Regions from separate parts of the Nonomuraea sp. NPDC050404 genome, predicted to be linked through region 1. Evidence: riboswitches for the same ligand, from Rfam matches in the RefSeq annotation. Region 1 holds a riboswitch; each other region holds the start of a gene.
What was found. Region 1 has a riboswitch for cobalamin ahead of AB0I81_RS00035 (ABC transporter substrate-binding protein). Riboswitches for the same ligand answer to the same signal wherever they lie in the genome.

Region 1 (9,581 bases):
GCAGCACACGCCGCCGCTCGACGTCGGCGGCGCTCTCGCCCCGCTCGGACGTCGCCTCGGCCGCGTCACCGGGAAGGGCCTCGACGACGGCGAAGACCAGCGCCAGCAACGCGGCGAGCAGGGCGACCCGCCGGGCCAGTACCCAGCCGAGCCGGGTGAGCGCCGCTACTGCTTGGCCAGCCATACCCGCTCGAGTTGCACTCGTCCGTACCCGGGCAGTTTGGGCAGGTCCCGCACGGTGGCCGCGGCCAGGTCGATGCCGTCGGCCATGCCCCACAACACGTAGCCGGAGCGCTCGTGCTGGATCTCCTGAAGCCTGCGCATGGCCTGCGCCCGGGTGGTCTCGTCCAGGGTGCCGACGGCCTGCTTGTACGCCCGGTCGAACTCGGCGTCCCGCCACGCCGTCTCGTTCTGCGCGGCGTCCCCGGCCAGGATCTTGCTGGCGAAGAAGAGCACCGAGTCGTTGGTGCCCCAGTAGGTGGTGTACAGGTCGGCCTTGAGCCAGGTCTTGTCCCAGAACGTCCCCGACTCCTCCTTGACCACCTCGACCCGCACGCCCGCCTCGCGTACCTGAGTGGCGAACAGCGTCGCGGACTCGGCCAGGCCCGCGACGTCCTCCGTGGTGCGCAGCTGATACGTCTTCGTCAGGTCGAACCCGGCCTCCTGCAACAACTGCCTGGCCCGCGCGAGATCGCGGGTGCGCTGTGGCAGATCCTTGGCGTAGGCGGCGTCGCCGGTGCCGAGCACGTCGTTGGCGACCCGGCCGTACCCGCTGAGCACCTGCTTGACCATGGCCTCGCGGTCCACCGCCAGCCGCAGCGCCTCGCGCACCCTGGGGTCGGCGAACGGGCTGCCCTCGGCGGTGCGCATGACGATCGGCATGGACATGTCGTTCGGCCGGCGCAGCACCTGCACGCCCGGACGGGCGGCCGCGGTCCTGGCCGCGACCGCGCCGGCGTTGGAGGCCACGTCGATCTGGCCGCCGAGCAGCGCGTTGGCCATGGCCTGCGGGCTTTCGAAGATCTTGACCTCGATGGCGTCGAGGTAGGGCCTGCCGCCGTGCCAGGCGTCGTTGCGTACCAGGCGGGCGTTGCCGTCGCGGTACCACCCCAGCTTGAACGGCCCGCTGCCCGGCGCGTTCGAGACGTCCTCGGTGTCCTTCTTCAGCACGAAGGTGGACAGCCGTACCAGCAGCGGCAGGTCGGCGTTCGGATAGTCGGAGGTGAGCACCACCGTGTCGCCGTCCGCCTCGATGCCGGAGGTCTTGATGCCGGGCAGGCGGGACGCGCCGCCCGGGGTGTCGCGCAGCCGGCGCAACGACCAGACGACGTCCTCGGCGGTGACCGGCGTGCCGTCGTGGAACGTCGCGCCCTTGGCCAGCGTGAACCGCCAGGTCTTGACGTCCTCGTCGGCCTTCCACGTCGCGGCCAGCCTGGGGGCGGTGTTGTCGGGGGAGCCGGGGGCGGTCAGCGTGTCGTAGATGAGGCTGATGATCAGGTAGTCGCTCTCGTTGGCCTGCGTGCCGTGCGGGTCGCGGGTGATCGCGCTCGCCCGGCCCAGCGCGCCGATCCGCAGCGTGCCCCCGCTGACCGGGGAACCCTGGGCCGATCCCGCCGGCCTGGGATCGTTTTCGCCACCGCAGGCCGCGAGCAGTGCCACGAGCCCGGCACCCCCGGCGGACGTCAAGAGTTGACGCCGACTAAGGTCCACTTTGTCCCCGTCCATGGTGCAGTTTTGCTTAGGTGTGCCTACCCTAAAGGGAGAGTATGCGCAAGGTAACAACGACCCGTGAGCTCACCGCACTGGCCGTACCGCTCGCTCTCACCCAGCTCGCCCAGGTCGCCCTGACCACCACGGACACCGCCATGCTCGGCCTGCTGGGCGTCGAGGCGCTGGCCTCCGGCGGGCTGGCCATGGTGATCTTCAACCAGTTCCGCACCATGGGCGTCGGCCTGGTCACCGCCGTCGGCAACCAGGTGGCCGCCGCGCACGCCCGGCGGGAGGACCTCGGCGACCTCGTACGCGCCGCGCTGGCGCTGGCCACCGCCGCCGGGGTCGCGGGCGCCGCGCTCATGATCGCGGTGGGGGAGGGCGTGGCGCTGCTCGGGCAGGCCCCCGAGGTCATCGACGCGATGCGGCCCATGTTGTGGGCGCTGGCGCCCGGACTGGTGCCGTGCCTGTGGTTCCAGGCGATCCGGCAGTTCACCGTCGGGATGCGCCGCCCGCAGGCCCTGCTGCGCATCACCCTCGCCTCCATCGTGGTCAACCTCGCACTCAATCTGGCGCTGATGGGTTCCCTCGGGCCGGCCGGCATCGGCCTGGCCACCAGCACCGTCCACCTGCTGACCTCCATCGCCCTGTACCTCTCCGCACGCCGCGACCCCGACCTCGCTCCCATGCTCGACCTGCGCGCCTGGCGAGCCCGCCCCGCCACCCTGCGCCGGCTCACCGGCCTCGGCGTGCCCATCGCCGCCACCTACGGCTCCGAGGCCGGCTTCTTCTCCGTCGTCGCCCTGCTCGTCGGCACCTTCGGCACCGCGGCCCTGGCCGCGCACACCGCCGTCAACCAGCTCGTCTACATCGTCTTCCAGATCTCGGTCGGCCTGTCGCACGCCGCCTCCATCGGGGTCAGCCGCGAGGTCGCCCTCGGCGACCCACGGCAGGCCCGGCGGATCGCGCGCGCCGCGCTGGCCTGCGGGGCCGTGGCGATGGGCGTCGTGGCCGTGCTGTACGTGGCGCTGCCCGGCCTGGTGCTGCGCCCGTTCCTGCAACCGGGCGACACCACGGCGATGGAGATCGCCACCGGCCTGCTCTTCGTGGCGGCCGTCATGCAGTTCGCCGACTGCGCGCAGAACATCGGGGTCGGGCTGCTGCGCGGCGTCGACGACACCAAGGGCGGCTTCCGGGTGACCCTCGTCGGCTACTGGCTCATCGGGCTGCCCGCCGCCTGGCTACTGGCCGTACCGGTCGGGCTGGACACGCTCGGCACCTGGCTCGGCCTGTTCACCGGCCTCGCCGCCACCGCCGCACTACTGCTCGCCCGCTTCCGTCGCACTCTTGCGAAGGTATTGCAATAGCAAGTATGTCGCTCTACGGTCACTGCATGAGGCGCAGACCGGCCCTGCTCGCGGCGATGCTCCTGGCGCTCACCGCGTGTTCGGCCCCGACGCAGCCCACGGCGTCGCGAACGCAGGACACCGTCGTGCTCGGCCTGGGGTCGGAGCCCGACACGCTGAGCCCCGTGCTCGGGTACGCGCCCGACGGCGGCTCCCTGCTGTACGACGGGCTGGTGCGCCGCACCCCTGACCTGAAGCTGCGACCCGCGTTGGCCGAGGCGTTACCTGAGGTCAAGGGGACCGAGGTGACCTTCACCCTCCGCCAGGGCGTCACCTTCCACAACGGCAAGGCGCTGACCGGCGCCGATGTCGCCTACACCTACCGGGAGCTGCTCAAGCCGGCCAACAACTCGCCGATCCGCGGCGACTACGCCGCGATCGAGAAGGTGGAGGCGCCGGACGCGCGGACGGTGGTGTTCCGGCTGAAGTACCCCTACGCGCCGATTTTGCAGCGGGCCACGCTCGGCATCGTGCCCGAGGGCTCGGACGTCAAGAGCGACCCGGTGGGGACGGGGCCGTACACCTTCGGGTCGTGGGTCAAAGGCGACAAGATCACGCTCAAGGCCAACGAGCGGTACTGGGGTGCCCGGCCGGCGATCAAAACGGTGGTGCTGGCGTACACCAGCGACGACAACGCCCGGGCCACCCGGATGGCGGCGGGGGAGTTCACCGCGACGGAGCTGCCGCCCAAGGCGGCGGGCCGGTTCAGGAACCAGCCGGGGGTGACGGTGTACGAGGCGCCCAGCGCCGACTACCGGGGCGTCATGTTCCCGCTGGAGCAGCCGGTGACCGGTGACCTGGCCATCCGCAAGGCACTGAACCTGGCCACCGACCGGCAGGCCATGGTCGCCACGATCCTCGCGGGGGCCGGGGAACCGGCGTTCGGTCCCGTCGCGCCGGGCACCGACTGGCACAACCCGGCGGTGGACGGCCCGGCGGCACCGGACCGGGACGCGGCAGTGCGGCTGCTGGAGGAGGCCGGATGGCAGGCCGGCGCGGACGGCATCCGCGCCAAGGGCGGCACGCCCGCCCGGTTCACGCTCATGTACCCGGCGGGCGACTCGCTGCGCAAGGAACTGGCGCTGGCAGTGGCGTCGGACGCCAAGAAGATCGGCATCGACGTGCGACTGGCCGGGCTGGACTGGGAGGCCATCGAGGCGCGCATGTCCAAGGACGCGTTGATCATGGGCTGGGGCAGTCCGTACGATCCCGACTACACCAACTACGAGCTGTTCCACTCATCCTTCATCGGCCAGGGCTACTTCAACCCGGGCCGCTACAAGGCGCCCGAGGTGGACAAACTCCTCGACACCGGACGCCAGTCGGCCGACCCCGCCGTACGCAAACGGGCCTACGACGAACTCCAGCGGCGCCTCAGCGATGACCAGGTGTGGGTGTACCTGGTCTACCTCAAGCACACCTACGTGGTGCGGGGCGGCTGGTCGGGCATCACGGTCGGAGTGGAGGCCCACGAGCACGCCACCGGCGGCCTGTTCAACACACTCCCCGAGTGGAAGCCCGCTCCGTGATGTGCCCTCGCAGCCCAGGACATGAGTGACCGTGCCATGAAGCTACGCGTGAAGGAGCTGCTCGCCGACGAGCCCACCGGTGGCCCGGACCGTCCCCTGGTGGACGCCACCATGACCGAGTCGCGTCGGCTGTGCGACGAGGGCCGCTCGGTGCCCGCGCCCGAGCCTTCCTCGATCAGCCCCGGCACCCGTGCTTCGTCCCATATCCGGGGGACATCCGGCTGGATCGGTCCCGGACTCGTACCGGGTTCCCTCGTGCGACGCGCCTGCCTGGCGGACAGGGCGAACCGACCGCAAAGGCCGCCCTAGAGCGCGGACGCCTCTTACGCGACAAGGGTCCGGATGGCGGGACACTCCCGGTTTCACCGACCACGGGACCGGGCAACTCCTAGCAAAGATCTACCTAACAGCATCATGCAGGCGACGGCGGAACGAGGAAGCCGGTGTGATTCCGGCGCGGTCCCGCCACTGTGATCGGTGAGCGATCCCCGACGAAGGCCACTGCCCATGGGTGGGAAGGCCGGGGTGAGCGTTGACCCGAGAGCCAGGAGACTCACGCGGTCGCCTCCTCGAGGAATTTGGGGCGGATCTCCCCAAGAGAGGACGGTGACCGCCATGGCACCCGGCTGTCCACGGTTCTTTCCGGTGATCCCGCTCATCACCCGCCGTGGGCGCCGTCGAGGAACGGTCGCCGCGGCCCGTCCCCCAGGAGCTCCCCGTTGGGCCCTTCCCGCCACCTCTCAGGCGTGCTGCTCGCCGTCCTGCTGGCCGCCACCGCGTGCGGCACCCCCGAGCCCGCCGCGGCCCCGGCACCCGCCGACGGCCGCTGCGTCACCGCCTATGACGCGAACACGGACTACTTCCCGGTCAAGCAGACGCTGCGGCACGCCACCAACGTCACCCTCGCCTACGCCAGGAACTACCAGGTCGTCACCGTCAAGCAGCCCGCTCCGGGAGCCAGGGCGGAGACGTACGTGCTGGTGCGCTGCGGCACGCCCGCGCCCGAGCTGACCGGCGACCTGGCGGGCGCGATCACCGTCGAGACGCCGATCAGGTCGTTGTTCTCGGCGGCCACCACGCACCTGCCCTTCGTCACCGACCTGGGCGTGCTCGACCGGCTCAAGGGTGTGGCCTCCGCCGCGTTCATCACCTCGGCGCAGGTGCGCGAGCGGGTCACCGCCGGCGCCGTCACCGAGTACGCCTCCGGCCAGGAGATCGACACCGAGAAGGTCATCGGCGCCAAGCCGGACGTGCTCATGACCGGCGGCACCGAGGACAAGGCGTACGGGCCGCTGCGCCAGGCCGGTGTCAAGGTGGTCGCCAACGCCGAATGGCTGGAGAGCACGGCGCTCGGCCGGGCCGAGTGGATCAAAGTCATGGCCGCGCTCACCGGTACGGAGAAGCAGGCCCAGACGGTGTTCGACAAGGTGGAGGCCGACTACAACGCCCTGGCCGCCAAGGTCAAGGGCGTCACCCCGGTCACGATCCTGCCGGGCCAGATGTACCAGGGCCAGTGGTCGGTCTCCAACGGCGGCAGCTACGTCGGCAGGCTGATCAAGGATGCGGGCGGCACCTACGCCTGGGCCGATCTCCCCGGCCCCGGCAGCACCACGCTCGACCTGGAGGCCGTGCTCGCCAAGGCCAAGGACGCCCAGGTGTGGCTGGCCACCGCCCCCGAGTGGAAGACCCTCACGGACGTGGAGAAGGCCGACGCCCGCTACGCCAAGTTCGCCGCGTACGAGTCGGGCCAGGTGTGGTCGTCCAACAAGGCGCTGGGACCGGAGGGCGGCAACGACTTCTTCGAGCGCGGCGTCGGCCACCCCGAGCTGATCCTCGCCGACCTGGTGGCCATCCTCCACCCCGACCTGGCCCCGGGCCATCAGTTCACCTTCTACCAGAAACTCACCAAGTGACCGCGGTAGCCATCCCGGCCGCACCGGCGGCAGACCGCCGCCGGGCGGGTGTCCTGTGGGGCCTGACGGTGGCGGTCCCGGCCGCGTTCGCGCTGGCCGTCACCCTCGGCTCCACCTCCATCCCGCTGGACCAGGCGCTGGCCGCCGTGCTCCGCGCCCCCGCCGCCGACCCGACCATCACGGAGATCATCTGGACGGTACGGCTGCCACGCGCCCTCACCGCGGCCCTGGCCGGAGCGGCCCTGTCGGTGGCCGGGGTGCAGATGCAGACGCTGTTCCGCAACCCGCTGGCCGAGCCGTACATCCTCGGCGTCAGCTCCGGCGCCAGCCTGGGCGTGGCGCTCGTCATCGTCGGCTGGGGCGGCGCCGCCGGCGCGTTCACGGCCGGGGTCGCCGGGCTGGGGCGGGCCGGGATCGTGGTGGCCGCCTCGGGCGGCGCGGCGGCCGTGCTCGCCCTGGTGCTGGCGCTGTCGCGGCGGGTCCGCTCGGTCGTGACGCTGCTGGTGGTCGGCGTCATGGTCGGCTCGGCCGCCACCTCGGTCATCACCCTGCTGCTCGTCTACACCGACCCGCAGCGCGCCCAGCAGTTCATCAGCTGGGGCCTGGGCAGCTTCGCCGGCACCACCTGGGCCGACCTGGGCCTGTTCGGGCCGGTCTGCCTCGCCGCCCTGGCGGGCGCACTGGCCGGGGTCAAACCACTCAACGCGCTGCTGCTCGGGGAGAACTACGCGCGCACGATGGGCGTCCGTGTCCGGCTGGTTCGCACGCTCACCCTGCTCCTCGCCTCCGTGCTGGCCGGCGCGGTGACCGCCTACTGCGGCCCGGTCGCCTTCCTCGGCCTGGCCGTGCCGCACGTGGCCAGGCTGTTGCTGGGCACCACCGACCACCGGCTGCTGATGCCCGGCGTGGCGCTGCTCGGCGCGGCCACCGCGCTGCTGTGCTGTGTCGCCACCCAGGCGCCGGGCAGCGGGGTGGTGCTGCCGCTGAACGCCGTGACCACGATCGTCGGCGCGCCGGTGGTCATCACGGTGCTGCTGCGCAGCCGCGCCGCCCGTACCGGACTGGGGGTGTGACGATGGCGCTCCGCCTGCGAGAGCTCTGCGCCGGCTACCCGGCCAGGCGCGGCCGGCCCGAACGCCGGGTGCTCGAAGGGCTCGACGCCGAAGCCGCGCCCGGCGAGCTGACCGTGCTCATCGGCCCGAACGGAACCGGCAAATCCACCCTGCTGCGTACCATGGCCGCCCTGCAACCCGCGTTGTCCGGCGCCGTCCTGATCGGCGACCGGCCGGTCGCCTCCGTCCCGGCCGCAGACCTGGCGCGCCGCCTCGCCGTCGTGCTCACCGAACGTGACCTGCCCCCGCTGCTCAGCGCCCGCGAGGTGGCCGGGCTCGGCCGCCATCCCCACACCGGCTTCAGCGGCCGGCTGTCGCCCGCCGACCACGAGATCGTCACCTGGGCGCTGACCGCCGTCCAGGCCGGCCACCTGGCCGGCCGCCAGGTCACCGAACTGTCCGACGGAGAACGGCAACGCGTCCTCGTCGCCCGCGCCCTGGCCCAGGAGCCGTCCGTCATCCTGCTGGACGAGCCGACCGCCTTCCTCGACGTCACCTCCCGCGTCGCGCTCATGGGCCTGCTCCGCCGCCTGGCCAGGCAACGCGACCTGGTGATCGTGGCCTCCACCCACGACCTCGAACTGGCCCTGCGCGTCGCCGACCGCGTCTGGCTGCTCGAACCCGGCGGCGGGCTGCGCGCCGGGACCCCGGAGGAGCTGACACTGACCGGAGCGATCGGCACCACCTTCGACGGCGACGAACTCTCCTTCGACGCCGCCGGGGGCGTCTTCACGCTGCACCCCGGCGGCACCGGCACCGTCTCCGTGACCGCCGGCGGCCTGCACCGCCCCCTGCTCGAACGCGCGCTGGCCCGCGAGGGCTGGCACAGCGGCGGCGCCGAACCCGTCCTCTCGGTCCGGCACACCGGCGAGGCATACGAGGCCGCCTACGACGGTGCACGATCGCGCCTGGACACCCTGCCGGAGGTGGCCGCGTTCGCCCGCGCCGCCGCCAGGTCGGCGAAGCCACCCGGCCTGCTGCCCGCGGACGAGGACACGCTCGCGGCGGCGGTCGCCGGCGTCAGCGCCATCGGCGGCTACTTCGAACTCACCCCGCCGAGCGCCGGCGAGCCCGATGATTCTGGCTGGCGCCCGCTGCCCGACCTGCTCACCGGCTCCCGGACGCTGGCGGACAAGATCGACGAGGTGGCGGAGCGGCTCGCCACGCGTGAGCGCAGGGTCGCCGCCTCCATCCTGTTCCAGGGCCTGGCCGCCCGCCTGTGGTCCCCTCCCGCCGGCGTGTTCGTCGAGCACGGCCTGCTGCTCGACCTCCCGGCCGGAGACCTGCGCTGGCGTCCTGCCCCGACCGGCCCCCTGCCGCTGCGCGCCGCCCGCCTCACGGGCTGGCACGTACGCGCTCCCGACCGGATCCCCGCGATGCTCTACCGCCGGGTCGTCACCGAGCAACTCGAACCACTCGCCACGACCATCACGGGCATCGTCAAGCTCGCGCCCGGCCTGCTGTGGGGCAACGCCGCCTCGGCCCTGGCAGGCACCGTCCGGGCGATGGCCCGCCAACGCCCCGCCCAGGCCGCCGCGGCCATCGAACTGGGCCGCGACCTGCTCCGGATCGGACGGCTGCGCGGCACCGGCGAACTCGCCGAACCCGCACCCGGCCACCCGTTCTTCGTCCGGCGCAGCTGCTGCCTGTACTACCGCCTGCCCGACGGTGGCAAGTGCGGCGACTGCGCCCTCATCCCCGACCAAGCCCGCCGCGATCAGTGGGCGCGGGCCATAGGAGAGACCTCATGAGCCACACCGTCGTCGAGGAACACGGCACCGGCACCCTGCACGTCTGGCCGCTGTCCACCGACGAGGAGACGCTGCTGTCCCTCGTCACCCGCATCTTCGAGCGGCACTGGGAGCACATCTGGTTCGGCGTCATCGTCCAGGGCGCGGCCTGGGAGGTCGC
Region 2 (9,581 bases), on a different contig from region 1:
TCGCCGGTCGGCGGCTTCACCGGGTGGCGGGCCGCCATGCCCATCACCGTCTGGTCACTGACCAGGAAGGACGTCCCCAAGTGACCGTGTACTTCATCGGCGCGGGACCCGGCGCCGCCGACCTGATCACGCTGCGCGGGCTGCGGCGGCTGGAGTCGTCGCCGGTGTGCCTGTACGCGGGCTCGCTGGTGCCCCGCGAACTGCTCGACTCCTGCCCGCCGGGGGCCAGGCTGGTGGACACCGCCAACCTGACCCTCGACGAGATCGTCGCGGAGTTCGCCGCCGCGCACCGCGACGGGCTCGACGTCGCGCGGCTGCATTCCGGCGACCCGTCCGTCTTCAGCGCCGTGGCCGAGCAGATGCGGCGGCTGGACGCGCTCGGGGTGCCGTACGAGGTCGTGCCCGGGGTACCGGCCTTCGCGGCGGCTGCGGCGTCGCTGCGCAGGGAGCTGACCGTGCCAGGCGTCGGCCAGACGATCATCCTGACCAGGACCTCCGCCCGCGCCACGCCCATGCCGGACGGCGAGGACCTGACGACCCTGGGCGCGGGCCGGGCCACGATGGTGCTGCACCTGGCCGTGCAGCGGATCGACGCGGTGGTGGCCGAACTGCTGCCCTCCTACGGCGCCGACTGCCCGGTCGCGGTGGTGGCGCGGGCCAGCAGGGCCGATGAGGTGATCCTGCGCGGGACGCTGGCGGACATCGCGGCGCGGGTGCACGAGGCCGGGGTACGCCGGACCGCCGTGATCGTCGTCGGCCGGGTGTTGTCGGCGTCACAGTTCCCCGACAGCCACCTGTACAGCGCGGCCAGGGAGCGGGCGTGCGACGGAACGTGAGCGGCCGGGGAGTGCGCGTGCGGCGGATCGTGAGCGGCTGGGGGCGGGTGTGCGACGGGTCCTGATTCTGGGTGGTACCGCCGAAGCGCGTGCTCTCGCTGCCGCGCTTGCCGAGGATCCGGGCCTGCACGTGGTGTCGTCGCTGGCCGGGCGGGTGAGCAATCCGCGCCTGCCGGTGGGGCAGGTGCGGGAGGGCGGGTTCGGCGGGGCGGAAGGGCTGGCCGCCTGGCTGGTGGAGGAGCGCATCGACGCGCTGGTGGACGCCACCCACCCGTTCGCCGAGCGGATGACGGCCTCGGCGGTCGCGGCCTCCTCGGCGACCGGGGTCCCGCTGCTGGTGCTGCGGCGTCCCGGGTGGCGCGCGGGAGAGGGCGACTCCTGGCAGCGGGTGGACTCCCTCCAGGCCGCCGTCACCCTGCTCGCCGCCAGAGACCGGCAGAGGGTGTTCCTCACGACCGGGCGCCGGAGCCTGCCGCTGTTCGCCTCACTCCCCGACGTATGGCTGCTGGCCAGGTCGGTGGACCCGCCGGAGCCCCCCGTGCCGCCCAACGCGCACGTACTGCTCGCCCGTGGCCCCTACACCGTCGAGGGCGAACGGGCGCTCATCCGCGAACACCACCTGAACGTGCTGGTCACCAAGGACAGCGGCGGCACCATGACCGCCGCCAAACTCGTCGCCGCCCGCGAGCTCGGCCTACCGGTGATCATGGTGAACCGGCCGCCGCTCCCACCCGGCGCCCATCTGGTGGACGCGGTGGAGGCGGCGGTGGCCTGGGTTCATGATGGGTAACGGCGCGGGGTGAAGACCAGGCCGCGATCGGTGACCCGGGTGGCCGAGGAGCCGACGATCAGCAGGCAGCGCATGTCCACCTGCCCCGGGTCCAGCTCGTCGAGCGTCGTGACGGTGACGCTCTCCTGCTCGCCGCCGACGTCCCGGCCGATCACCACGGGCGTGCCGGGCTCACGGTGTTCGAGCAGCAGGTCGCGGGCCGCGCCGAGCTGCCACGTACGGCTGCGCGAGGCCGGATTGTAGATCGCCAGCACCAGATCCGCCCCGGCCGCCGCCGCGAGCCGGCCGGCCACCACCTCCCACGGCTTGAGCAGGTCGGACAGCGAGATCACGCAGTAGTCGTGACCCAGCGGCGCGCCCACCCGGCTCGCCACCGCCTGCGCCGCCGTCAGCCCAGGCACGACGCGCACCGGCACGCCAGGGAAGTCGGCCGCCGCCTCCATCACCGCGCTGGCCATCGCGAACACGCCCGGATCCCCGGACGACACCACCGCCACCCGCGCGCCGTCGCGGGCCAGTTCCAGCGCGTGCCGGGCGCGTTCCCCCTCGACCCGGTTGTCGGTACGGTGGCGGCGCTGGCGCGGGTTCGGCGCCACCCGGTCCACGTACGGGCCGTACCCGACGAGGTCGGTGGCGGCGGCCAGCGCCTCCTGGGCCTCGGGCGTCAGCCACGGCCGCCCCGCCGGCCCGAGCCCCACCACGGCGACCTCGCCCCGCGGCTCCGTCTCGGGGGCCGGAGGCACGAACGTGCGCTCGGCCGGGCTGGTGAGCAGGGCCAGCGAGAAGTACGGCACGCCGTCGGCGTCCACGTCCTTGAGCGGCGCGACCCGTTCCGTGCCCATGGTGGCGCGCTCGACGTACCAGGCGTCGTCCAGCCGCCCGGCCTCGGCGAGCGCGTCGCGTACCTTCTCGAACGTCCTGCCCAGCTTCAGCACCGCCGCCGAGTCGGTGCCGCGCAGCCGGTCGGCGAGCACGTCGGCGGGCAGCGTGCCGGGCAGCACGGTCAGCACCTCCTCCCGCTCCACCAGCGGACGGCCGAGCACGGCCGAGGCGGCGCTGACCGAGGTGACGCCGGGCACCACCTCGGTCGGGTAGCGGTGGGCGAGCCGCTTGTGCATGTGCATGTACGACCCGTAGAACAGCGGGTCGCCCTCGGCCAGCACCACCACGGTCCTGCCCGCGTCCAGGTGCACGGCCAGCCGCTGCGCGCAGTCGGCGTAGAAGTCGTCGAGCGCGCCCTGGTAGCCGCCGGGGTGGTCGGTGGTCTCCGTGGTCAGCGGGTACAGCAGCAACTCCTCGATCTGCCCCTCCCGCATGTACGGCAGCGCGATCGAACGCGCGATGCTGCGGCCGTGCCTGGCGGCGTGGTACGCGATCACGTCGGCCTCGCCGATCAGTCTGGCGGTCTTGACCGTGACCAGCTCGGGGTCACCGGGACCGAGGCCGACCCCGTACAGGCGTCCCTTCATCGTCCTCACTCCCTCTCGCTCGCGATGGCGTTGACCGCCGCCGCCGTCATCGCACTGCCGCCGCGACGGCCGTGCACCACCAGGTGTTCCAGATCGCTGTCCGCCAGCGCCCGCTTCGACTCGGCCGCGCCGATGAACCCCACCGGGATGCCGAGCACCGCCGCCGGCCTGCCCGCCCCCTCTTCGACCAGCTCCAGCAGCCGGAACAGCGCGGTCGGCGCGTTGCCGATCGCCACCACCGCGCCGTCGAGGCGGTCGCGCCACAACTCCATGGCCGCGGCGCTGCGGGTGGTGCCCAGGCGTTCGGCCAGTTCGGGTACGCGCGGGTCGTTCAGCGTGCACAACACCTCGTTGGCGGCGGGCAGCCTGCTCCTGGTCACGCCGGAGGCCACCATCATGGCGTCGCACAACACGGGCGCGCCCTTCCCGAGAGCCTCACGAGCCCGTACGACCACGCCGGGTGACCAGGCCAGGTCGGTGACCAGGTCGGTCATGCCACAGGAGTGGATCATCCGCACCGCGACCTGGGCCACGTCGGGCGGCAGGCCCGTGAGGTCGGTCTCGGCGCGGATGGTCGCGAACGAGCGCCGGTAGATCTCGGCGCCGTCGCGGATGTAGTCGGTCACTGGTGCCCTTCTCGTTGGCCGCGGCTCTCGTCGGCCGCCGCCGATGGCGGTTGTCATCGGGGTTCTCGCCGGTGGCTGTTCTCGGTCGCCGGCGTCATCGGGTTTCCCGCCGGTGGCTGTCCTCGGCTGCTGGTGTCATGGGGTTTCCTGCCGGTAGCCGTCGCCGGTGGCGATCATCTGGACGACCTGGCCGCGTGGCAGGCCGCAACGCCGTTCGCAACCGGCCCAGTGGACGGGTGTCCCGGGGGCCCGGTCCTGGTCCTCGACCCAGCGGCGCGCGTCGGCCCGCACGTCCGCCAGCGCCTTCGCACAACCTGGGCTTCCGGTGCAGGACGTGACCCCGGCCCAGGGGGAGTCGGGGTCGGTGATGAGGCCGGCGTCGGTGAGCGTGCGTTCCGCGCGGTCCGCGTCGGCGGGCGACAGGTCCAGCACCACCGCCGTCCGCCACGGGGTGAGCCGCACGACGGGACCGCAGCCGGCGAGGGCCCGCGCCTGACCGGGGGACAACCTGCCCAGCGGCACCAGCACCTCCAGCGCCACCCGCCCGTCCTGCTGCACCACCCGCCCGGCACGCGGCCGGGCCGGGCCGCTCACCCGCCCGCCCGAGCCGGCCCCGGTAGCCGCGCCGATGCCCAGGCGGGCGGTGATGCGGGCGGGGCCGTTGTCGAGCTCGTGGATGCGCCAGGCCGCGGCCTCGCCGTCGGGCGCGTCGGCGTGGCGCTCGTCGAGGAACGCCTCGGCGGCTGCCAGCATCAGCGCGACCGCCGCGTCCGCCCGCGTGACGAGCCCGGTGTCCTCCCCGGCCAGGAGCAACCGTCCCTGCCCAGCCGGGGAGGAGAGGTCCGCAGTACCGGCCGTGGAGGCGACACCCACAGCGCCGGCCGGGGAGGCGAGGTCCGCAGCGCCGGCCGCGAAGGTGACGTCCGCGCCGAGGGGGGTCGTGTCCCCCGTGCCGTCGTCCAGGGCGAACAGGAAGCGTCCCGGCAACTCGGCCAGCCGAGGGCGCGAGCACAGCCCCGCGTCGAGCGCCTCCACGAGCGGCTGCACGTCCAGCGTGCCCCCGGCCTCGCGCCCGCTCAGTGGCGAGGCGACGATGTTACGCACCCGTTCGTGGGCGGCCGACGGCAGCAGCCCGGCGGCGGCCATCCGGGTGGCGAAGGCGGCGGGCGAGCGCAGCCCCCGCACCTGTACGTTGGCCCGCGAGGTCAACTCGATCACCCCGGAACCGAGCGAATCCGCGCAGGCCGCGAGCTCGCGGAGCTGGGAGGTGGTCACCGCGCCGCCCGGAAGCCGGATCCGCGCCAGGGCGCCGTCGGCGGCCTCGTGCACCTGCAGCGCGCCCGGACAGGCGTCGGGACGCACGCGTACGGAAAGGTCACCTTTGGCCACGAAGAGGATGGTAACGCCAGTTTTGCGGAGGCCGCTCTTGCCGTAGTCTCCTGGTAGACGATGGCTGAGTGAGGAAGCCGGTGCGAAACCGGCGCGGTCCCGCCACTGTGACCGGGGAGCGAACCCCACCGCAGGCCACTGCCCGGCAACGGGTGGGAAGGCCGGGGTGAGCGCTGATCCGGGAGCCAGGAGACTCCTGCCGTCGCGTCACCCGCGACCGGGGCGAGGACCCCGAGGGAGGAATGCGCCTTGCCTGGCGACAGCCACACCGTTCCGCTGCCCTCCGACGAGAGCACGGGCTCCGATGAGAGCTCACGCTCCGACGAGAGCCTGCGCCCCGGCGAGAGCTCACGCTCCGACGAGAGCCTGCGCTCCGGCGAGGGTTCGGACGGGCGTACCGTTCTGCTGCTTTCGACGTCCGACACCGACCTGCTGAGCGCTCGCGCGAGCGCACCCGGATACCGGCTGGGCAACCCCGCCAGGCTGGGCCCGGAGGACCTGCCCGCGCTGCTCGAAGGCGTCGACCTGGTCGTCGTGCGCCTGCTCGGCGGCCGTCGCGCCTGGGAGGAGGGGCTCGACGCGCTGCTGGCCGGCCCGCGCCCGGTCGTGGTGCTGGGCGGGGAGCAGGCGCCGGACGCCGAGCTGATGGAGCTGTCCACGGTCAGTTCGGGCGTCTGCGCGCAGGCCCACGCCTACCTGGCGCACGGCGGGCCCGCCAACCTGACCGAGTTGCACGCCTTCCTGTCCGACACCGTGCTGCTGACCGGGCACGGGTTCGCGCCGCCCGTACAGGCTCCGTCGTGGGGGCCGCTGGAGCGGGAGGCCAGGTCCGGCGGCGGGCCGGTGGTGGGCGTCCTGTACTACCGCGCACATCACATGGCGGGCAACACCGCGTTCGTCGAGGCGCTCTGCACGGCCGTCGAGGACGCGGGCGGCCGGGCGCTGCCGATCTTCTGCTCGTCGCTGCGCACCGCCGAGCCCGAACTGCTCGACGCACTGCGTGCCGCCGACGCGCTGGTGGTGACGGTGCTGGCGGCCGGGGGCGCGCGCCCCGCCACCGCCGGCGCGGGCGGCGACGACGAGGCGTGGGACGTGGGCGCGCTGGCCGCGCTCGACGTGCCCATCCTGCAAGGGCTCTGCCTGACCACCAGCAGGCAGGCGTGGGAGGAGAACGACGACGGCCTGTCGCCGCTGGACGCCGCCTCCCAGGTGGCCATCCCCGAGTTCGACGGGCGCATCATCACGGTGCCGTTCTCGTTCAAGGAGATCGACGAGGACGGGCTGACCGTCTACGCCGCCGACCCCGAGCGGGCGGCCCGGGTGGCGGGCATCGCGGTACGGCACGGCCTGCTGCGCCACGTCCCGCCCGCCGAGCGGCGCCTGGTCGTGATGTTGTCGGCGTACCCGACCAAGCACTCCCGCATCGGCAACGCCGTCGGCCTGGACACCCCCGTCAGCACCGTACGGCTGCTGGCCAGGCTCGCCGAGGCCGGCTACGACCTGGGCGACGGCTTCCCCGGCGTGGCCGGGCAGGACGGCGACGCGCTCATCCACGCGCTGATCGCCGCCGGCGGCCAGGACCAGGACTGGCTGACCGAGGAGCACCTGGCGGGCAATCCGGTACGGATCTCCGCCGCCTCCTACGAGAGCTGGTACCGGACGCTGCCGGAGGACCTGCGCGCCGGGATGGAGCGGCACTGGGGGCCGCCGCCCGGCGAGCTGTTCGTGCACGAGGGCGACATCGTGCTGGCCGCGCTGCGCGCCGGGAACGTGGTCGTGATGGTGCAGCCGCCGCGCGGCTTCGGCGAGAACCCGATCGCCATCTACCACGACCCCGACCTGCCGCCCAGCCACCACTACCTGGCCGCCTACCGCTGGTTGTCGGCCGAGTTCGGCGCGCACGCGATGGTGCACGTCGGCAAGCACGGCAACCTGGAGTGGCTGCCGGGCAAGGCGGCGGGCATGTCGGCCGCGTGCGCCACCGACGCGGCGATCGGCGACCTGCCGCTGGTCTACCCGTTCCTGGTCAACGACCCGGGGGAGGGTACGCAGGCCAAGCGGCGGGCGCACGCCGTGCTGGTGGACCACATGGTGCCGCCGATGGCCCGCGCCGAGACGTACGGCGACATCGCCCGGCTGGAACAACTCCTCGACGAGCACGCCACGATCGCCGCCATGGACCCGGCCAAGCTGCCCGCCATCCGCGCGCAGATCTGGACGCTGATCCAGGCCGCCCGGCTCGACCACGACCTGGGGCTGGCCGACCGGCCGCACGACAGCGAGTTCGACGACTTCATCCTGCACGTGGACGGCTGGTTGTGCGAGGTGAAGGACGCGCAGATCCGCGACGGGCTGCATGTCCTCGGGCAGGCGCCGTCCGGGCAGGTGCGGGTGGACCTCGTGCTGGCCATGTTGCGGGCCCGGCAGTTGTGGGCGGGCCGCGAGACGCTGCCCGGCCTGCGCGAGGCCCTCGGCCTGGCCGAGGACGGCACGGCGGGGCTGGGGGAGGTGGACAGGGCCGAGGCGCTGGCCCGCGCTCTGGCGGCGGGCATGGAGGAACGCGACTGGGCGGCGGACGCGGCGGCCGGGGTGGCCAGGGCAGTGCTCGGCGAATCCCACGAGGATCGCGAGGTTCTCAGCGAACCCCGCGAGGATCGCGAGGGGCAGGGGGAACCTCACGACGAGCGGGTGGACCTGGTCACGCGCATCCTCACCTTCGCCGCCACTGAGATGGTGCCGCGCCTGGCCCGTACCACCGACGAACTCGACCACCTCCTGCACGCCCTGGACGGCGGCTTCGTCCCGGCAGGGCCGAGCGGATCGCCCCTGCGCGGCCTGGTCAACGTGCTGCCGACGGGCCGCAACTTCTACTCCGTGGACCCCAGGGCGGTGCCCAGCAGACTGGCCTGGGAGACCGGGCAGGCGATGGCCGAGTCGCTGCTGGAGCGCTACCGGGCCGACACGGGGGAGTGGCCGCGTTCGGTGGGGCTGTCCGTCTGGGGCACCAGTGCCATGCGCACGGCGGGCGACGACGTGGCCGAGGTGCTCGCGCTGCTCGGTGTCCGCCCCGAATGGGACGAGGCGTCCCGCCGGGTCACCCGCCTGGAGCCGATCCCGCTCGCCGAGCTGGCCAGGCCCAGGATCGACGTGACGGTACGCATCAGCGGCTTCTTCCGCGACGCCTTCCCGCACGTGGTGGCGATGCTGGACGACGCCGTACGCCTGGTCGCCGGCCTGGACGAGCCGCACGAGGACAACTACGTCCGTGCCCACGTCGCCGCGACCGCCGGTGACGAGCGCCGGGCCACCATGCGGATCTTCGGTTCGGCGCCCGGCGCGTACGGTGCCGGGCTGCTGCCGCTGATCGACAACCGGAGCTGGCGCGACGACGCTGACCTGGCCGAGGTGTACGCGGTGTGGGGCGGCTTCGCCTACGGCCGCGACCTGGACGGCGTGGCCGCGCGCCCGCAGATGGAGGACGCCTACCGCCGGATCGCGGTGGCCGCCAAGAACGTGGACAGCCGCGAGCACGACATCGCCGACTCCGACGACTACTTCCAGTACCACGGCGGCATGGTCGCCACCGTCCGCGCCCTCACCGGCAAGGCCCCGGCCGCCTACATCGGCGACAGCACCCGCCCGGACGCCGTACGTACCAGGACGTTGTCGGAGGAGACCTCACGGATCTTCCGCGCCAGGGTCGTCAACCCGCGCTGGCTGGCCGCGATGCGGCGGCACGGCTACAAGGGCGCGTTCGAGCTGGCCGCGACCGTGGACTACCTGTTCGGTTACGACGCGACCACCGGCGTGGTGGCCGACTGGATGTACGACAAGCTGACCGAGACGTACGTGCTGGACCCCGAGAACCAGGCGTTCATGGCCGAGTCCAACCCGTGGGCGCTGCACGGGATGGCCGAACGCCTCCTTGAGGCGGCCGAGCGCGGCATGTGGGAGCACCCCGACCCCGACGTGCTGCGCGGGCTGCGGGAGGTCTACCTCAAGACGGAAGGCGATCTGGAGGACGACACCAGCCGCTGAGCCGTCTCGGGCCTGCCCGCCCAGTGCAGGTGCAGGTACGAGGCCGTCACCAGGGCGTCGCCGTACCCGTCCGAGCCGCCGTCCCAGCGGAACAGCGGCCCGGACCGGTAGGCGACGGTGGTCCGGTGGAACTCGTGGCCCCGGTAGCGCTCGCCCGGCCTGGTCAGCGGCGAGTGGCCGACCGCGACGGCCTCCCGGTAGCCGAGCGTGAGCCGGGAGGTCATCGACGCGCGTCCCGGCACGCGCCCGCACATGGGCCGGCCGTCCAGCTCTTCGCACAGGTACAGCAATCCGGCGCATTCCGCCGCGATCGGCCCGGCGAAGGCCGCCACCTCGGCGCGCAGCGGCTCGTTCGCGGCCAGTTCCGCGGCGTACACCTCGGGGAAGCCGCCGCCGATCACGAGCCCGCCGGTGCCTTCCGGCAGGCGTTCGT
Region 3 (9,581 bases), on a different contig from region 1:
GGCTCGTCACCGAGCTGCGCGGCGTGCTCGACGGCGTCAAGGGCAAGGTCGGGGACGCCGGGAAGGTCAAGGTGTTCGTGTACGACAGCGGCGACAAGACCGCCTTCACCGCGGGCGGCGCCGGCATCGGCAACGACATGATCACCCGGGCGGGCGGCACCAACCTGTTCGCCGACCTGGACAAGGCGTTCGGCGACGTGTCGTTCGAGCAGGTCGCCGAGCGCGCGCCCGAGGCGATCGTGATCTACGACTACGGCGACCAGACCGTGGCGGACAAGAAGAAGTTCCTGCTGGCCAACCCGGCGCTCAAGGACGTGCCCGCGATCAAGGAGCAGCGGTTCGCGGTGTTGCCGCTGTCGTCCACGGTGCTGGGCGTCAGGGCGCCGGAGGGGGTGGAGTCGCTGGCGCGTCAGCTTCACCCCGACCGCTTCTCGTGAGCGGGGCCACGGCATCGCGGCCGGAGCCCGAAGCCGAGCCGCGTGCCCGTGCCGTGCGCCTGCCGTACGGGATGGTGCTGGTCCTGCTGGGGGCGGCGCTCGTGGTGGCGGCGACGGCCGGGATCGCGGCCGGGTCGGTCGGGCTGGCGGCGGGGGAGGTGTGGGCGATCGTGCTGCACCGGATCGTGCCCGCCGCGATCGAGCCCGCCTGGCCGCCGGTGCGGGAGACGATCGTGATGGACGTGCGCGTGCCGCGCGTCCTGCTGTGCGGGATCGTCGGCGCGGGCCTGGCGGTGTGCGGGATGGCGCTGCAGGCCCTGGTACGCAACCCGCTGGCCGACCCGATGTTGCTCGGCGTCTCCTCCGGGGCGAGCGTCGGCGCGGTGACCGTGCTGGTGCTGAACCTCTCGTTGTTCGGCGCGTTCTCGCTGCCGCTGGCCGCCTTCGCCGGCGCCCTGGCCGCCCTGACGGCGGTGTACGTCCTGGCCCGCTCCGGAGGGCGGATGACCACCGTACGGCTGGTCCTGGCCGGAGTCGCCACCGCCGAGGTGCTCTCGGCCATCGCCAGTTACCTCATCGTCACCTCCGGCGAACCGCGCAAGGCCGAGTCGGCGATGCGCTGGATGCTGGGCGGCTTCGGCGGCACCACCTGGGACCTGGTGCCCATCCCGGCGGCGGCGGTGCTGCTCGGGACGGTGGCGCTGCTCGGCGTCTCCCGGCCGCTCAACCTGCTGCTGGCGGGGGAGGAGGCGGCCGCCTCGATGGGCCTGAACGTGCACCGCTTCCGCGCCGCCCTGTTCGTGCTCGTCGCGCTGGTGGTCGGCGCGATCGTCGCGGTCAGCGGCTCGATCGGGTTCGTCGGGCTGATGTTGCCGCACATCGCCCGCCTGCTGGTCGGCGCCGAGCACCGCCGCGCCCTGCCGGCCGTCGCCCTGCTCGGCGCGGCCTTCCTGATCACCGCCGACCTGGCGGCGCGCACCGTGATCGCTCCCGAGGAGGTCCCGATCGGCGTACTGACCGCACTCGTGGGCGGCCCCTTCTTCCTGTGGCTGATGCGCCGGAGGGCCGCCCGATGACGACGCCGGGGACCCTGCGGGTCGAACGCGTGGGCGTCACCGTCTCCGGCCGTGACCTGGTACGCGAGGCGAGCCTGGAGGTGGCGCCCGGCGAGGTCGTCGCGCTCGTCGGCCCGAACGGCGCGGGCAAGTCCACCCTCTTGCGCACCCTGTACCGCGCCCGCCGCCCCACCTCGGGCCGGGTGCTGCTGGACGGCGAGGACGTCTGGCGGATGGGCGGCAGGCGGCTGGCCCGGCGGCTGGCCGCCGTCATGCAGGAGACGCCGGGGGAGTTCGAGCTGACCGGGTACGAGGTGGTGGCCATGGGGCGCAGCCCGTACAAGCGGGCCTTCCAGGGGGACGACGCCGGCGACCGGAAGATCATCACTGACGCGCTGGCGGCGCTGGACGTCACCGGGCTCGCGCGGGCGCCGTTCGACCGGCTGTCGGGAGGGGAGAAACAGCGCGTCCTGATCGCCCGCGCCCTCGCGCAGCAGACCGGCACGATCGTGCTGGACGAGCCCACCAACCACCTCGACCTGCGCCACCAGCTCGACGCGCTGCGGCTGGTGCGTGGCCTGGGCGTGACCGCGGTGATCGCGCTGCACGACCTCAACCTGGCCGCCGCCTTCTGCGACCGGATCTGCGTCATGGACGCCGGCCGCGTCGTCGCCGACGGCCCGCCCGCGCGGGTCCTCACCCCCGGGCTGCTCGCCGAGGTGTACGAGGTGGACGCCGAGGTGACCATTCACCCCGGCACCGGCATCCCGCAGATCAACGTCCTGCCCGGCCTTCCCCTGTCCGGTTCCGGAGGAAGCGCGTCCCCACAGCCCGGCCATGAAGGGAGCACCGCGCCATGACCCCGTTGCGGCCCGCGCCGCCCGCGTCCGTCGCCGAAGCCCTGTCGGACCTCGCCACCATCGGCCCGTTCTTCGCGATCACCGTCGGGGACGCGGACGGCGCCTGGCGTCCCATCGCGCACGCCTACGCCGAGGGCATGCCGCACCTGGTGGCGGCCCGCGCCGCCCGCTACCGCACCTCCGAGTTACGCGTCGCCGCCTCGATCGTGCAACTCGGGCACGCCGCCCGCCTGTGGTCGCTCACGCTGGGCTGCGCCGTCGCTCACGGCCTCGTCCCCGATCTCGACGACCTGCACCAGGAGACCGAAGGCGCGGCCCTCCTGGTGCCCCGGCCCCGAGGGTGGCTCGTGCCTGACGCGCTGCCCCAGCCCCGAGGGTGGCTCATCCCTGATCCGCTGCCCCGGCCCGGCGGGTGGCCGGACTCCGAGACGCTCGCACCGGTGTTGTACCGCCTGGTCATGGAGGAGCACCTGGCCGCGCTGGCCGCCGGGCTCCGGGTCAAGGTCGCCTCGGGGCTGCTGCACGGGAACGCCGCCTCCGCGCTGGCCGAGGCCGCCCGCGAGCTCATCAAGGCCCGCCCCAGCCTGCGCGCACCCGTCACCGAGCTGACCCGGCGGCTGCTCGGCACGGGAGACCTGCGCGGCAGGGGCCTGCCCCTCAACCGGGACTTCGCCTTCCGCCGCAGCACCTGCTGCCTGTACTACCGGGTCCCCGGCGGCAGCGGATGCGGCGACTGCTCACTGGACCGCGACCGTCACCGCCCGCCCGACGGTTGATCGAGGGCGGCGGGCAGGGCCGCTCTGACGCGGGCCGCGGCGGCGACCATGTTGCGCAGGGCAGATTCGATCTCGGCGGGCTCGCGGGTGCGCAGCCCGCAGTCGGGATTGACCCAGAGCCGGTCGGGCCCGACGGACCTGAGCAGGTGGCGCAGCGCGTCGGCCATCTCCTCGACGCCGGGGACGCGGTGCGAGCGGCTGTCGTACACGCCGGGGCCCACCCCGCCGCGGAAGAGCGCGGCACGCGGGCCGGACAGCGGTCCCATGCGGGGACGCGCCGACTCGACGCTGGTGACGTCGGCGTCGAGGGCGCCGATGGCCGCGAGCACGTCCTCCGACCACGACTGGCAGATGTGGGTGTGGATCTGGGTGGTGTCGGCGATGCCCGAGGTGGCCAGCCGGAACACGCCGGTGGCCCAGGACAGGTAGAAGGCGCGCTGGGCCTGCCGCAGCGGCAGGAGCTCGCGCAGCGCGGGCTCGTCGATCTGGATGATGCCGATGCCGGCGGCCTGGAGGTCGTGGATCTCGTCCCGCAGCGCGAGGGAGAGCTGCCGGGCGATGTCGGCGCGTGGCAGGTCGGTGCGCGCGTAGGAGCGGGCCAGCAGCGTGACGGGGCCGGTGAGCACGCCCTTGACCGGGCGGTCCGTGCGCGACTGGGCGTAGGTGGCCCAGCGGACGGTCATCGGGGCGGGGCGGGAGACGTCGCCGTAGAGGATCGGCGGGCGTACGTAGTGGGTGCCGGACGCCTGCACCCAGCCGTGGCGGGTCAGGGCGAACCCCCGCAGCCGCTCGGCGAAGTACCTGACCATGTCCTCGCGCTCTGGCTCGCCGTGGACCAGCACGTCGAGGCCGAGCCGCTCCTGGAAGGCGATCACCCGGTCGATCTCGTCGCGTACCGCCCGTTCGTAGCCGGCCTCGTCGATCAGGCCGTCGCGCAGGTCCGCCCGCGCCCGGAGGACGCGTTCTGAGGGAGGGAACGAGCCGATGGTGGTGGTGGCCAGGTCGGGCAGCCCGAACGCGCGCCGCTGCGCCGCCGACCGCACGGCCCACTCCGCGCGCGGCCGCCCTTTGCCCAGCGCGTCCAGTCGCGCGCGCACGCGGTGGTCGGGCGCGTACAGGCGGGCCACTGTGTCGTGGTCGGGCGCGTGCGGGCGGGCGGCCGTGGGGCGATGACCGGTGGCGTCGCTCACGGGAGGGTTCGGGGCGGTGGCGTGGGACGGGGTGGCCGGGCGTTCCTGGCGTAGGGCCCGGCCGAGCGCGACCACCTCATCGACCTTCTGCCTGGCGAAGGAGAGCCGCGCGCGCAGGCCGGGGTCGAGGTCGGGCTCGGCGTCCAGGTCGAGCGGCACGTGCCGGAGCGAGCAGGAGGTGCTCACCGTCACCTCCCCGGCCAGGCCGAGCAGGGACGCGCAGGTGGCCAGGGCCTGGCGCGGGTCGGTACGCCACACGTTGCGGCCGTCCACCACCCCGGCGACCAGGGTGCGCAGCGGCAGCCCGCCGATCGAGGCCAGCGCCTCAAGGTTGCCGGGACCGGCCACGAAGTCCAGGCCGATGGCCTCCACCTGGGTCGCGGCCAGGACGGGCAGCGCGTCCCCGATCTCGCCGAAGCCGGTGGAGACCAGCAGCCTGGGCCGGGACGGGAGGGCGGCCAGCCTGCGGTAGGCGTGGCCGAGCGCGGCGAGTTCGCGGGAGTTGCGGTCGCAGGCCAGGGCGGGCTCGTCGAACTGCACCCAGGTGGCGCCCGCGCCGCTGAGCCGTTCCAGCAGCTCGGCGTAGACCTCGATCAGGTCGTCGAGCAGGTCCAGCGGCCGGAAACCGGCGGGCGAGGCGGCCAGCAGCAGAAACGTCAGCGGCCCGACCAGCACGGGCCGGGTCTCCACCCCCAGCGCGCGGGCCTCCAGGTACTCGGCCAGCGGCTTGGCCCGTCCGGCCGCCGCCAGCCTGAACCTGGTGCCGGGGCCGATCTCCGGCACCAGGTGCTGGTAGCCGGTGCCGAACCACTCGTCCGTGGCCAGGCCGGGGATGCCGTCCGCGCCGCGTGCCATCGCGAAGTAGGCGTCCAGCCCGTCCAGGTGGCGGAAGCGTTCGGGGACGGCGTCCACCAGTACGGCGGCGTCGAGCAGGTGGTCGTAGAGGGAGAAGGTGTTGGACGGGATCTGGTCGAGACCGGCCGCGCGCAGGTCCGTCCAGACCGACCCGCGCAACCGCGCACCCACCTCCAGCAGCCCTTCGGCGTCCAGCCGGCCCGCCCAGTACTCCTCCGTGGCCGATCTCAGCTCACACCGGGGGCCGATGCGGGGATAGCCGAGCACAGTGGTGCCGGGGACGGTGGTGCCAGGCGCGGTGGCGGGGCTGTCGGGCGCGGTGGCGTGGATGTCAGGCCCGGTGGCGGGCGTGGTGGCGGGGGTGTTGGCCACGTACTCTCCTTCGCGAGTCACGGGAGACCTCGACGATCCCCCGGAGGCGAAGGGCGCGACCGCAGAACGAGGTGTGGCGCGCACCTGCGATTCGCCCGGCCCGCCCTCGAGGCCGTCGATGTCGCCGCACGCCGGCGCGCGCGGGCAGCGGCAGGTCTTCGGACTCGTGGGCGTCCTGCTCGCTCCTACTGGCCGTCGCTTCCCGGGCCCGGAGGCCCAGTGCGGGTGACGGCGGTCGCTCCCACTCACCGCTGCGGGGCAGCCCCGGATTCACACCGGGTTCCCTCTTGCGACGCGCCTGCCTGGCGGGCAGGTACGAACCGACTGCGGCACCCACCCTAAGCCGCGCACACCCGTCCCGTGACCCCGGGGGCTCAGTCCAGGCAGAACTCGTTGCCCTCGGGGTCGGCCATCACGATGAAACCCAGCTCAAGCGGGGGAGCGGGCTCGACGCGGTGCGACCGGGTGGCGCCAAGGGGGATCAGCCGCTCGGCCGCCGCCTCCAGGGCCGCCATCCGCGCCTCGCCCTCAAGCCCGGGAGCCGCCCGTACGTCAAGATGCACGCGGTTCTTGACCTGCTTGCCCTCCGGCACCCGCTGGAAGAACAGCCGCGGCCCCGAGCCGTCCGGGTCGACGGCCGCCGAGGCGTCGTTGCGCTTCTCGGGCGGCACGCCCCACGCCTCCAGCGCCTGCTCCCACGACTCGAAGCCCTTGGGCGGATCCTGCACCTGATAGCCGAGCGCCTCGGCCCAGAAGGCCGACAGCGCGGCGGGGTCGGCGCAGTCGAAGGTGATCTGTACGTCGCGCGCCATGTCAGCTCGCCTCCCGGTGGGTGTGCAGGTAGAGGTCGCGCAGCAGGCACACCTCGGCCAGATGGTGGATCAGCTCGCGGTGGATGTGCAGCACCAGCGCCGAGAGCGGATAGTCGGCGTACGGGCCCTCCGCCTCACCGCACGGGCGGGCCAGCCCGTCCTCGCCGAGGGCCTCGACGCCGGCCAGCCATCTGGCGTACTCGGCGTCGAGCTGGGCCAGCGCATCGGTGGCGGTGGCGGCGTACTCGTAGGAGTCGTAGTCGGTGGGCACGCGGCCGAAGTGCGAGGCGTTACGCATCGCGAGCACGCCGACGTTCACGTGCGCGAGACGCCAGGCGATGGTCGTGAACGGCGCCGGTTCCGGCATCGGGAACGCGAAGTCGATGGTCATCGCGCCGGCTCCGGCCTGCACCGGCGCTGTGCCGGTGCCGCGCGGGCGCACGTTCCACGAGCCGGGCGCCGGCTCCCAGAAGTATTCGTCGTCGGTGAGCCCGTCGAGCCGGTCGCGCAGCTGGTGGGTCCAGTGCCAGTCGATCTGGTCGCGGAGCAGGGAGTTCCAGGTCTGGTCGGTCATGCGTCTCACCTTCCCGCAAATAGCGGACAGGATCGGTCCGTGATGTGTGGAACCATGAAAAAATGACCGTCGAGGGGACGACCGAGCGCGTGCTGCGCCTGCTGGCGCTGCTGCAGCACCGCCCGTCATGGACCGCCACCGAACTGGCCGCCGAGCTGGGCGTGACCGACCGCTCGGTGCGCCGCGACGTGGAACGGCTGCGCGTGCTCGGCTACCCCGTGCACGCCACGGCGGGCGTCGGCGGCGGCTACCAGCTCGGCGCGGGCACCAGGCTGCCGCCGCTGCTCTTCGACGACGAGGAGGCGATCGCGACGGCGGTGTCCCTGCGGCTGGCGTCCGGCGGCACGGTCGCCGGCGCTGGCGAGGCGGCGCTGCGGGCGCTGGCGAAGCTCGACCAGGTGATGCCGCCCCGGTTGCGCGCCGAGGTGCGGGCGGTGCACGGCGCCACCGACACCCTCACGGGGCCGGGGGTCGAGATCGACCAGGAACTGCTGGTGACGCTCGCGCGGGCCTGCCGCGACGCCGTGCGGGTGCGGTTCAGGTACGCCGCGCGCGAGGGCGGGGAGAGCGAGCGCACGGTCGAGCCGGTGCGGATGGTCGCCACCGGCCGCCGCTGGTACCTGATGGCCTGGGACACCGGCCGCGACGACTGGCGCACCTTCCGGCTGGACCGGATGCGCGAGGTGGCGGCGACGACCTGGCGCTTCAAGCCGAGGCCGCACCCCGACCCGGTCGCGTACGTGCAGCGGGGGACGACCGAGGCGCCCTACCGGTATCTGGCCCGCGTACGCGTGCACGCCCGGCCCGCCCAGGTGCAGGAGCTGGTGCCGCCCCAGGTGGCGCGGGTGGAGGAGGATCGCGACGGCTGGTGCGTGCTCATCGTCGGCGGGGACGACCTGAACTGGATGGCCGTGCACGTGGCCCTGGTGCCGTTCGAGGCGGAGGTGCTGGAGCCGCCCGAGCTGCGGGAGGCCATCGCCCGGCTCGCCCGCCGCCTCACCGCGATGGCCGAGCCCACCTGACGGGCCCGGCCGATCGGCTCTGAAGTGTTACGCCGGCGCCTGGGTGATCTTCGCGAAGGGGTTCGGGTACTGGCCGGTCCAGCGGTGGAGCTGGGCCTGGCCGGTGTGCTTCTCGACGCCGCCCTCGGTGACCTTGTCGGCGGCGGCCACGTAGTAGCGGCCGCCGCCGAGCGAGATCAGGCCGTACTCGCCGCCGGTGGCCCGCCAGCCCCTGACGCCCGTCGCTTCGTCCTCGACCCCGCCGGACGCCAGGGTGAGGAGCTTACCGCGCTCGGCCTCGGGCTGGCCCTTGATCTCGCCCGTCCTGGGACGCTTGTCGCCGTCCACCGCGAAGAGGGTGTAGTTGGGGAACGTCGGCTTCGTCCCCTTGTAGACGGCCATCATCCAGTTGCCGGTGTGCTCGTCGTACTCGAGGTTCTGCACGCCGTAGGTGGTGTTGCCGGTGTAGACGAAGTACTTGCCGTCCGCCCGCTCGGGGCCGCTGTCGTGCGGGGCGCTCTCGGTGAGGGGCTGCTCGTACTTCTTCCAGCGCTGGATGTCGTACTGGAGCAGGACCTGGTGGTCGTTGTCCGCCCGGGAGGTGTTGGCGTAGATGCCGTAGGCGACGGTCAGCTTCTGCTTGCCGCCCTTCTTGCCGAACTCGGGGCCGAAGGAGACGCCGTCGATGCCGCTGCAGCCGTAGCGGTGGTCGGGGGTGTCGCCGATGTTGCCGTCGAACTTGCCGTCGCTGTTCATGTCGGCGGCGTAGTCGGCGACGACGTCCTTCAGGTAGACGGTCTTGACCACGTCGGTGGTCTGGGCGTCCATGTCCGGCTTGGTGATGCGGTCCACATCGAAGATCGCGATGTAGAACGACTCCTGCTCCTTGTACTCCAGCGAGCCGTACACGCGGCCGTCCTGGGCGTTGAAGTCGAGGTCGCCGAGATGCCCGGTGAAGCCGGTCACGGAGCCGATGAGCTTGCCCTTGAGGTCGGTCTTGACCAGCAGGTTGGTGAAGGAGAAGTACATGAACCCCTTGCGCCGGTCGATGGCCATGCCCTGGACGTGCCCCGCGGTCCAGGCGCCGCCGTCGATCTCCGCCGGTAGGTCGCGCGGGCGGTCGGCGGCGGTCGCCGGAGGCGAAAGGAGGGTCAGGGCCGAGGTGGCGGCCACGGTGAGAGTCAGGACCTTGCGCATGGTGCAGTACCCGTCTTCGACGTTTCAGTGATCGAGCAGAGACGTTATACCGGCCCCATGCCGATGTCTGACTATTTCTTGAACTGTCAGTTAATCGCCGCCGAACCTCCTGTGTCGCCGGTCAGCCGAACTCCTCGATGTACTCCTCCGCCGGGCCCAGTTCGGCCCGGTCCCGGAGTTCCAGGAGACCGCCGAGCCGTTCCAGCTCCAGGACCGTCACGACGTTCTCGCCCGTACGCAGCAGCGGCGCCGGGCAGTACAGCGTGACCTGCGGGCCGATGTCCCAGTGGCGGCCGAGCAGGAAGCCGTTGACCCAGACCAGGCCACGTCCCGAGCCCGGCAGAGCGAGGAAGGTGTCCGCGGGTGTGTCCACGCGCACTGTCGCGACGGCGAAACCGGCGTCCCCGTCCTCCAGGCCGGCGTTGGTCGCCTTGGACAACTCGTCGGCCGAC

Region 2: linked by a shared signal. The riboswitch ahead of cobN (cobaltochelatase subunit CobN) and the one ahead of AB0I81_RS00035 (ABC transporter substrate-binding protein) in region 1 are both predicted to bind cobalamin.
Region 3: linked by a shared signal. The riboswitch ahead of metE (5-methyltetrahydropteroyltriglutamate--homocysteine S-methyltransferase) and the one ahead of AB0I81_RS00035 (ABC transporter substrate-binding protein) in region 1 are both predicted to bind cobalamin.

What each region holds. Positions count from the first base shown of each region.
Region 1 covers NZ_JBFAKB010000001.1:1,836-11,416, reverse strand. The annotation lists gene AB0I81_RS00060 (ABC transporter permease) at 1-184, opposite strand, end outside; gene AB0I81_RS00055 (ABC transporter substrate-binding protein) at 166-1,659, opposite strand; gene AB0I81_RS00050 (MATE family efflux transporter) at 1,767-3,077, shown strand; gene AB0I81_RS00045 (ABC transporter substrate-binding protein) at 3,104-4,645, shown strand; gene AB0I81_RS00040 (hypothetical protein) at 4,682-4,954, shown strand; cobalamin riboswitch at 5,043-5,221, shown strand; gene AB0I81_RS00035 (ABC transporter substrate-binding protein) at 5,365-6,558, shown strand; gene AB0I81_RS00030 (iron ABC transporter permease) at 6,555-7,631, shown strand; gene AB0I81_RS00025 (ATP-binding cassette domain-containing protein) at 7,634-9,421, shown strand; gene AB0I81_RS00020 (hypothetical protein) at 9,418-9,581, shown strand, end outside.
Region 2 covers NZ_JBFAKB010000020.1:96,129-105,709, reverse strand. The annotation lists gene cbiE (precorrin-6y C5,15-methyltransferase (decarboxylating) subunit CbiE) at 1-84, shown strand, start outside; gene cobM (precorrin-4 C(11)-methyltransferase) at 81-836, shown strand; gene AB0I81_RS42720 (cobalt-precorrin-6A reductase) at 886-1,626, shown strand; gene cobJ (precorrin-3B C(17)-methyltransferase) at 1,614-3,095, opposite strand; gene AB0I81_RS42710 (precorrin-8X methylmutase) at 3,101-3,721, opposite strand; gene cobG (precorrin-3B synthase) at 3,857-5,110, opposite strand; cobalamin riboswitch at 5,149-5,306, shown strand; gene cobN (cobaltochelatase subunit CobN) at 5,477-9,148, shown strand; gene AB0I81_RS42695 (cobyrinate a,c-diamide synthase) at 9,103-9,581, opposite strand, start outside.
Region 3 covers NZ_JBFAKB010000009.1:188,846-198,426, forward strand. The annotation lists gene AB0I81_RS25935 (ABC transporter substrate-binding protein) at 1-437, shown strand, start outside; gene AB0I81_RS25940 (iron ABC transporter permease) at 434-1,513, shown strand; gene AB0I81_RS25945 (ABC transporter ATP-binding protein) at 1,510-2,352, shown strand; gene AB0I81_RS25950 ((2Fe-2S)-binding protein) at 2,349-3,128, shown strand; gene metE (5-methyltetrahydropteroyltriglutamate--homocysteine S-methyltransferase) at 3,107-5,440, opposite strand; cobalamin riboswitch at 5,698-5,834, opposite strand; gene AB0I81_RS25960 (VOC family protein) at 5,920-6,357, opposite strand; gene AB0I81_RS25965 (DinB family protein) at 6,359-6,931, opposite strand; gene AB0I81_RS25970 (YafY family protein) at 6,994-7,953, shown strand; gene AB0I81_RS25975 (hypothetical protein) at 7,981-9,129, opposite strand; gene AB0I81_RS25980 (glycoside hydrolase family 35 protein) at 9,251-9,581, opposite strand, start outside.